Linked DNA regions of Hyalangium gracile. Each later gene encodes a partner of the first gene's protein in a complex. Links are inferred from orthologs where the notes say so. Each region holds a gene or a part of one and is shown on either strand. Other genes may lie near its edges. The genes, in order: smc and KY572_RS03665.

Region 1 (4,478 bases):
CGAGCCCCGTGCGCACTCCCTCCGAGGTACAGAAGGCCTCCGTCTGGCCGCTGCGGCCCTTCAGATCCACCGCCAGGAGTCCCTTCTGCCCTTCGGCCGTGGACGTCACCTCGCGGGTGGAGATCAACAGCTCCGAGGATCCCGCCCGGTAGGTCAATTTCAGCCCGTCCTCCAAGGGGAAGTAGGGGTTGGGGCAGGCCGGGGCCGCGGAGGGCATGTCAGACCGCTCAGGTAGACCCGAGGGCGCTGCTCCTACGAGGACCGAGAGGACGAGTAAGGGCGCGTACGTAGGCTTCCTCCAGAAAGATCACCAGGAAGGTAGGGTGCATCTCTTACTTTTCAACCCCTTGCCGTCCATCGCTGACGGTACAAAACGGCTTTCGGAATGTAGGGTCACACGGTGCATGGTCACGCTTGATCGTGTCACGGCACACTGATACTCCTGACCACATTCCGGGGCCGATTTTTCGGCCTTGGAGCGATTTCACCCTTCTCGCGCACCAAGCCCTACAGGAGCCCGTTGGATGCGAATCAAGCGCCTGGACATCACCGGCTTCAAGTCCTTCATGGAGCGCAGCGTCTTCAGCTTCGATGACGGCGTGACGGGCATCGTCGGCCCCAACGGCTGCGGCAAGTCCAACGTCGTGGACGCCATCCGCTGGGCCATGGGCGAGCAGAGCGCCAAGAACCTCCGTGGCCGCGGCATGGAGGACGTCATCTTCAACGGCTCGGAGAACAAGCCGCCCCTGTCCATGGCGGAGGTGTCCATCACCTTCACCATCGAGGAGACGGACCAGCTGGCGCCCCAGTACCAGGGCTTCCCCGAGATCACCGTCACCCGGCGCCTGTTCCGCAGCGGCGAGTCCGAGTACCTCATCAACAAGGCCGTCTGCCGCCTGCTCGACATTACCGAGCTGCTGCTGGGCACCGGCGTGGGCACCAAGGCCTACTCCATCATCGAGCAGGGCCGCGTGGGCCTCATCGTCTCGAGCAAGCCGGAGGATCGGCGCTCCATCATCGAGGAGGCCGCCGGCGTCACCAAGTACAAGACGCGCCGCAAGGCCGCCGAGCGCAAGATGGAGGCCACCGAGGCCAACCTCCTGCGCATCACCGACATCACCAACGAGCTGGAGAAGCGGCTCGACACGCTGGCCCGCCAGGCCAAGAAGGCCGAGAAGTACAAGAAGCTCAAGGCGCGCATGCGGGACATCGATCTGCACGCCGCCTCGCACCGCTACCTGGAGCTGCAGGCCGAGAAGAAGGTGCTCCAGACGCGCCTGGAGAGCATGACCTCGCAGGAGCGCGAGAACGTGGACCGGGTGCGCGAGCTGGAGGAGGCCATCACCCGGCGCCGCGTCGAGCTGGAGGCCGAGTCCGCCGCCCTGCAGAAGCTGGCTGGCGAGGTGCACGCGCTCGAGAGCGCCGTGCAGCGCGACGATCAGGACCTGGCCTACTGGCGCAAGGACCTGGAGGAGACGAGCGCCCGCGTGGCCACCGCCGAGGGCGAGCTGCACATCCTGCTGGCCCGTCAGGGCGAGGTGGCCGACACCATGGCCGCTCGCGAGGCGGAGCTGTCGGGCATCGCCGGGGCGTGGAAGGAAGACGAAGTGGCCATGCAGGTGGCGCAGGAGGAGCAGCGCCGCGCCACGCAGCTGCAGACGGAGGTGGCCCTGCGCCTGGAGCAGGAGCGGGCGGCGCTGGTGGCCGTGGCGGCCCGGCTGGCCAACCACGAGTCCAACCTCGTCAACCTGGCTCGCCAGCGCACGGACATGGAGGCCCGCCGCGAGAAGAACCGCGTCGAGGCCGAGGCGCTGCGCGCCCAGGAGCAGGAGCTGGATCGCGCCCGCAGCCAGGTGCTCCAGATGGTGGAGGACAGCCGCCACAACGCCCTGGAGCTGGCCGAGCGCAAGACGCACGAGGAAGAGGCCCTGGAGCGCACCCGCGCCGAGTTCGCCGAGAGCGAGATCCAGGTCATCAGCCTGCGCGAGGAGCTGGCCGACAAGCGCAGCCGGCTCGCCTCGCTGGAGGAGCTGCAGAAGAACTACGAGGGCTTCGATCGCGGCGTGCGCGCGGTGATGTCTCGCGCCGGGCAGCAGTTCCGCGAGCAGGGCATCTTCGGCCTGGTGGCGGACGTGCTCACGGCCCCGCCGCGCTTCGAGCGCGCGGTGGAGGCGGTGCTGGGCGAGCGGCTGCAGCACGTCATCGTCGAGAGCCGGGAGAAGGGCTTCGAGCTGGTGGAGTACCTGAAGACGGCCTCCGAGGGCCGCGGCAGCTTCCTGCCCGTGCCGCTGCTGGATGGCGTGCCGCCGGTGGTGGAGCCGGACTTCAGCCGCCCCGGGGTGCTGGGCAGCGCCTACGCGGAGGTGAAGTGCGAGGAGGCGCTCCAGCCGGTGCTGCGGCTGCTGCTCGGAGACGTCATCATCGTCCAGGATCTCGCCTCGGCGCGGGCCTACGCGGCGGCGGGCGGCCCGCAGTGCACCCTCGTCACCCTGGAGGGTGAGGTGGTGCGCGCCGATGGCACCCTCACCGGCGGTGAACGCGAGGGCGCGGCCGTGGGCGCCCTGCAGAAGAAGCGCGAGATCGCCGAGCTGGCCGGCGAGGTGGCCCGGGTGGAGGAGCGCTACAACGAGATCCTCACGCGCCACTACACGCTCCAGAAGCAGATGGGGCAGACGGAGAGCGTCCTCAAGGGGCTGGCGAAGAACCAGCACGCCGAGGAGCTCAACCTCGCCAGCCAGGAGAAGGATCTCCACAAGGCCAGCGAGGATCTGGCCCGGGTGCGCGAGCGGCTGGCCGCGGTGGAGGCGGATGAGGCGCAGTTCGCCCACTCGCACGGGGCGCTGGTGCACGAGGAGGAGAACAGCCGCGGCGAGGTGGCTCACGGGCAGGCGGATCGCGAGACTCGCGAGGAGCGCGTGCGGCAGCTCTCCGCCGAGCTGGAGTCCCTGAAGCAGCGCGCGGACGCGGCGTCCGCGGAGCTGATGGGCCTGCGCATCAAGGTGGCCGCCGGCAGCGAGCGCGGTGAGTCGGCTCGCAAGGAGCTGGAGAGCCTCATCACCCAGCGCAAGGAGATGGAGCAGCGCATCCACCGCCTGCAGGTGACGGTGGGCGAGGGCACCACCCGCTCGGACGAGCTGCGGCGGAAGATCGAGGAGACGGAGGCGGCTCGGACGAAGCGGGCCGAGGAGCACCTGCTGGCGGCCGAGACGCTGGCGGGCCGCCGCGCGGCGCATGCGACCGTCTCCGCCGAGGTGAAGGAGCAGGACACCCAGTTCCGCGAGCTGCGCAGCCGCGTGGACGAGCTGATGCAGGGCCTGTCGCAGATCTCCCTGAAGGAGCGGGAGATCGCCCTGGAGCTGGAGCACCTGGCCGCGGGCATCCGCGAGCGGCACCAGGTGGAGCTGGCGTACGAGCTGCACAACTACCACCTGCTGGCGCCGCTGGCGCCCGAGACGCAGGAGGAGCTGAAGGATCTGCGCGCCCAGGTGGAGAAGATGGGGGAGATCAACCTCACCGCCATCGACGAGCACGCGGAGCTGACCAAGCGCTTCGACTTCCTGTCGAGCCAGAAGAAGGACCTGACGGCCACGCTGGAGCAGCTCAAGGAGGCCATCAACCGCATCGACGCCACGAGCCGCGAGCGCTTCAAGCAGACCTTCGACGTGGTGAACGAGAAGTTCCAGGCGGTGTTCCCGCGGCTGTTCGGCGGCGGGCGGGCCAGCCTCATCCTCACCAACGAGGGCCCGGGCGCCGAGCAGGGCGTGGAGATCGTCGCCCAGCCGCCGGGCAAGAAGCTGCAGAGCGTCAACCTGCTCTCCGGTGGAGAGAAGGCGCTCACCGCCGTGGCGCTCATCTTCGGCATCTTCCTCATCAAGCCGACGCCGTTCTGCCTCCTGGACGAGGTGGACGCGCCGCTGGATGAGGGCAACGTGGGCCGCTACAACGAGATGGTGAAGGAGATGAGCAAGCAGTCCCAGTTCATCCTCATCACCCACAACAAGCGGACCATGGAGGTGGCCGACACGCTCTACGGCGTGACGATGGAGGAGCCGGGCATCTCCAAGCTGGTGAGCGTGAAGATCCGCGAGGCCACGGCCGCCAACGACAACGCGTCGGCGGCCTGAGCCGTCGCCCTCAAGGCCGACGTGGAGCGCCGCCTTGGCGGGCGGCCTCCAGCAGCAGGCGCCGCTCGGCCGCCGCGATCACCCGCCGCGCCGCCCCCACCGCGCCTGGGTCCACCGAGATGGAGGTGATGCCGGCACGCACCAGGTGCTCGGCGAACTCGGGACGGTTGGAGGGCGCCTGGCCGCACAGGGAGCAGGTGATGCCCGCCTCGCGGCTGGCCCGGATGATGCGCACGATGGCGTCCAGCACCGCCGCGTCCGACTCGTCGAACAGCTCCGCGCACACCTCCGAGTCCCGATCCACGCCCAGCATCAGCTGCGTCAAGTCGTTGGAGCCGATGGACACGCCGGTGA
Region 2 (3,224 bases), on another replicon or contig:
CGTCTCGTTGTTCACCTTCACCCGACCCGCGGTGATGAGCTCCTCTGCATGCCGGCGCGAAGCCACTCCCGCGCGAGCCAGGTACTTCTGAAGTCGTTCAGCAGCCATGTGATGCCTTCGTGCCCGTCACTCGGGCTTGGGTCCCGCGGCGCCCCCTTCGGGCGTCTGCGGGGGCGTGTTCGTCAACAGGCCGGCGGCGGCCTTCTGACTCTTGTCGGCGGCCGTGATGGCCTCCTCCAACTCCTCCAGCGCGGCCTCCGAGGCCGCGGCGCTCTTGTCCAGGCGCTTCTGGAAGCCTGGATCCGCCAGGGCCTCCACCGTCCCGGACACCTTGGGCGCCGCCGAGGATTCCTTCTCGACAATCTCCTGGTGCTCCTGCGTCAGCTCGTGGAACTCGCGCAGCGTGGGCAGGGAGGACAGATCCTTGAGCGCGAAGAACTCCAGGAACTCGCGCGTGGTGCCATAGAGGATGGGGCGCCCCACCTCCTCCTTCTTGCCCAGGATCTTCACCAGCTTGCGATCCATCAGCGCCTTGATGACGGCGCCGCAGTCCACGCCGCGGATCTCCTCCACCTCCGGGCGCGTCACCGGCTGGCGGTAGGCGATGATGGCCAGCGTCTCCACCGCCGCCCGGGTGAGCCGCTGCGGCTTCACGCGCAGGTAGCGCCGCACGTACTCCGCCGAGTGCGGATCCGTGCGGAACTGCCACCCGCCCGCCACCTCGTGCAGGACGATGCCGTTCACCCCGTCCCGGTGGATGCCGGAGATCTGATCGAGCGCCTTGGCGATCAGCTCGCGCTCGATGCCCGTGGACTCGAAGAGCTGATCCACCGTGAGCGGCTTGTCCGCCACGAAGAGCACGCTCTGCAGCACCGTGCGGATGCGGTCCTCGGAGAGCTTCTTGCTCTTGGCGACCAGCTTCTCGAAGGAGGTCTCCAGGTCCGGCCCGGTGTCCTCCTCGATGGCGGCGGCCTCCAGCTCGTCCAGATCGCTGTCGCCGCCCGGCCCCGTCACGGCGGCGATCTCCTCCTCGGAGAAGGGCCCCGGGCCACCGGGGGTGCCGGGAGCGGGGGCCTCGGTCGTCTCGTCGGTGGGGTTCCTACCGGTAGTCACTGTCGTCCACCTCCGTGGGGACCAGCCGCTCGAGCGCGTCCCCATTGGGCATCAGGAAGATGTCCTTGAGAGGCTCCTCCTGGAAGACGCGAATCAGGCGGCGCTTTACCATCTCCAGGATTGCCAGGAACGTAATGACGATCTCCTGGCGCGTGCTGCCCTCCGGGAACAGGCTGGCGAACGTCACCCGCTCCTGCCCTCGCACGCGCTCGACCACGCGCAGGGTGGCCTCCGAGAGCGTCAGCCGCTCGCGCACCACCTCGTGCTGCGGCTTGGGGGCCAGGCGCTCGAGCACCCGGTCCAGCGCCTCGATGAGCTTGAGGACGGAGAACTCCTGCAGCCCCACCTCCTCCTCGGGGATGGGCACCGCCTCCGCCGGCACGTTGCGGGTGAACACGTCCCGCCCGAGCAGATCCTGCTTGGCCAGCTGCTCCGCGGAGTCCTTGTACTTCTGGTACTCGAGCAGCCGCCGCACCAGCTCCGCGCGCGGATCGCCCGTCTCCTCCAGCGTCGCCTCGGTGGCCTCGACGGGGGCCGCGGCGTCCTGGCGCGGCAGCAGCATGCGGCTCTTGAGGTGCGCCAGCGTGGAGGCCATCACCAGGAACTCGCCGGCGATGTCCAGGTTCAGCTCCCGCATCTTCTGCAGGTACTCCAGGTACTTCTCGACGATGAGCGCCAGCGGGATGTCGAAGATGTCGACGCGGTGCTCGCGGATCAGGTGCAGCAGCAGATCCAGCGGGCCCTCGAAATTGGGCAGAGCAATACGGAAGGCGTCCCCTGGCGAGCGGGGCACCTCGGCATCGCTGGAGCCCTCCTCGGGCGGCGTGCGGCGGGCCTCGGTCACCGGACGTCCTTCAGGCACTTCACAGGCCTTCCCCCTTAGCAGCGCCCTCCTGGAGGGTCAAACATTCGCCGGGTCCGCCAAACCCCACTCCCGAGCGCGCGATGAGCACTTCGCGTGCGGTCAACACATGCACGCGAAGCACTTGTGCCAGACACACGTGAGAACCATTCATGAGGCCGCTGACAAGCCGTCTCGGGGACGGCGCCCGTGCCCACGAAGGTGGGCATTTCCAGCAAGCCGCTCATACCCCGGTGGCCGTCTTGTCTCAAATTCTGGAACTTTGCGACAGTCTGGCAAAAAACCAGTGAATTCAAAGGCTTGAGCATTATCAAACCTGTGATTAGCCTCCCCGGGGAGCGAGCAGGCGCCCTCAGCGGCCGGAGACATCATGGAGCACTTCAAAGGGAGCCTCACCCACTACTCGATGGACGTGGTGATCCCCGCGCTGTTGTCGCGCAAGGCGGTGGGGACGCTGCGGCTCGAGCGTGGCTCGGCCATTCGTTACTTCTTCTTCCAGGGCGGCTTCCTGGTGGGCGAGGGCTCCAACACGCCCAGCGAGCACCTGTCGCAGATGCTGGTGGATCTGGGCATCCTGGACGCGCCGCGGGCGGCGCTGGCGTACGAGGCGGCGGAGCTGGCGAACATGCCCTATGGGGCGTACCTGGTGCGCCAGCAGTTCGTGGAGATGCAGCGGATGCTGGAGGTGCTCGAGCACAAGGCGCGCGAGGCCTTCTTCGACTGCTACAACTGGGACTCGGGCGAGGTGGAGTTCAACCTGCAGCTGCCGTCGCTGGTGCACGCGGTGGAGCTGAAGCTGCCGCTGACGAGCCTGCACCGGGACGCGCTGGCGCGGCGGCGTGAGTGGAAGATGTTCCGGGACATCTTCCCGGGCATGGACACCACCTTCCGCGTCTTCCGCGAGCACGCCGTGGGGCACTTCTCCGAGGAGGAGTCCATCCTCATGAAGCGGGCGGAGGAAGGGGCCATGCTGGCCGAGCTGCTCGCCAGCGGGAAGGAGTCGCGCATCTTCGTGGCGCGGCGGCTCCTGCACCTGTACCGGCGCGGGGTGCTGGCGCCGCAGCGGGCGCGCGGCCCGTCCATGGGCGAGTCGCTGCAGGAGGCGGAGCTGCTGGAGGCCGCCCGGAACTTCCTGGACGAGGGCAAGTACGAGCACGCGATCGCGGTGGTGGAGCAGGTGCTCGAGAAGGGCCCCGTGCCGGAGGCGCACGCGCTGTACCGCGAGGCGGAGGTGAAGCTGACGCTGGCG

What was found.
Region 2: the proteins of smc (region 1) and KY572_RS03665 are in contact, whole or in part, in a crystal structure (PDB 3ZGX), measured with the Bacillus subtilis proteins. The link is inferred for Hyalangium gracile from one-to-one orthologs.

What each region holds. Positions count from the first base shown.
Region 1 is NZ_JAHXBG010000016.1:132,027-136,504, reverse strand. The notes cover bases 149-4,324. They hold smc (chromosome segregation protein SMC), read left to right. Parts: upstream 149-524; coding sequence 525-4,124; downstream 4,125-4,324. Other genes in these bases: ppsA (phosphoenolpyruvate synthase), read right to left, coding at 4,135-4,324; KY572_RS29405 (TapB family protein), read right to left, coding at 149-217. Also shown: more of KY572_RS29405, read right to left, coding at 1-148; more of ppsA, read right to left, coding at 4,325-4,478. UniProt on the Bacillus subtilis protein: Required for chromosome condensation and partitioning.
Region 2 is NZ_JAHXBG010000002.1:6,536-9,759, forward strand. What follows is about bases 29-2,950. They hold KY572_RS03665 (segregation and condensation protein A), read right to left. Parts: upstream 1,958-2,950; coding sequence 1,100-1,957; downstream 29-1,099. Other genes in these bases: KY572_RS03655 (pseudouridine synthase), read right to left, coding at 29-108; scpB (SMC-Scp complex subunit ScpB), read right to left, coding at 127-1,113; KY572_RS03670 (DUF4388 domain-containing protein), read left to right, coding at 2,346-2,950. In the rest of the region: more of KY572_RS03655, read right to left, coding at 1-28; more of KY572_RS03670, read left to right, coding at 2,951-3,224. UniProt on the Bacillus subtilis protein: Participates in chromosomal partition during cell division. May act via the formation of a condensin-like complex containing Smc and ScpB that pull DNA away from mid-cell into both cell halves.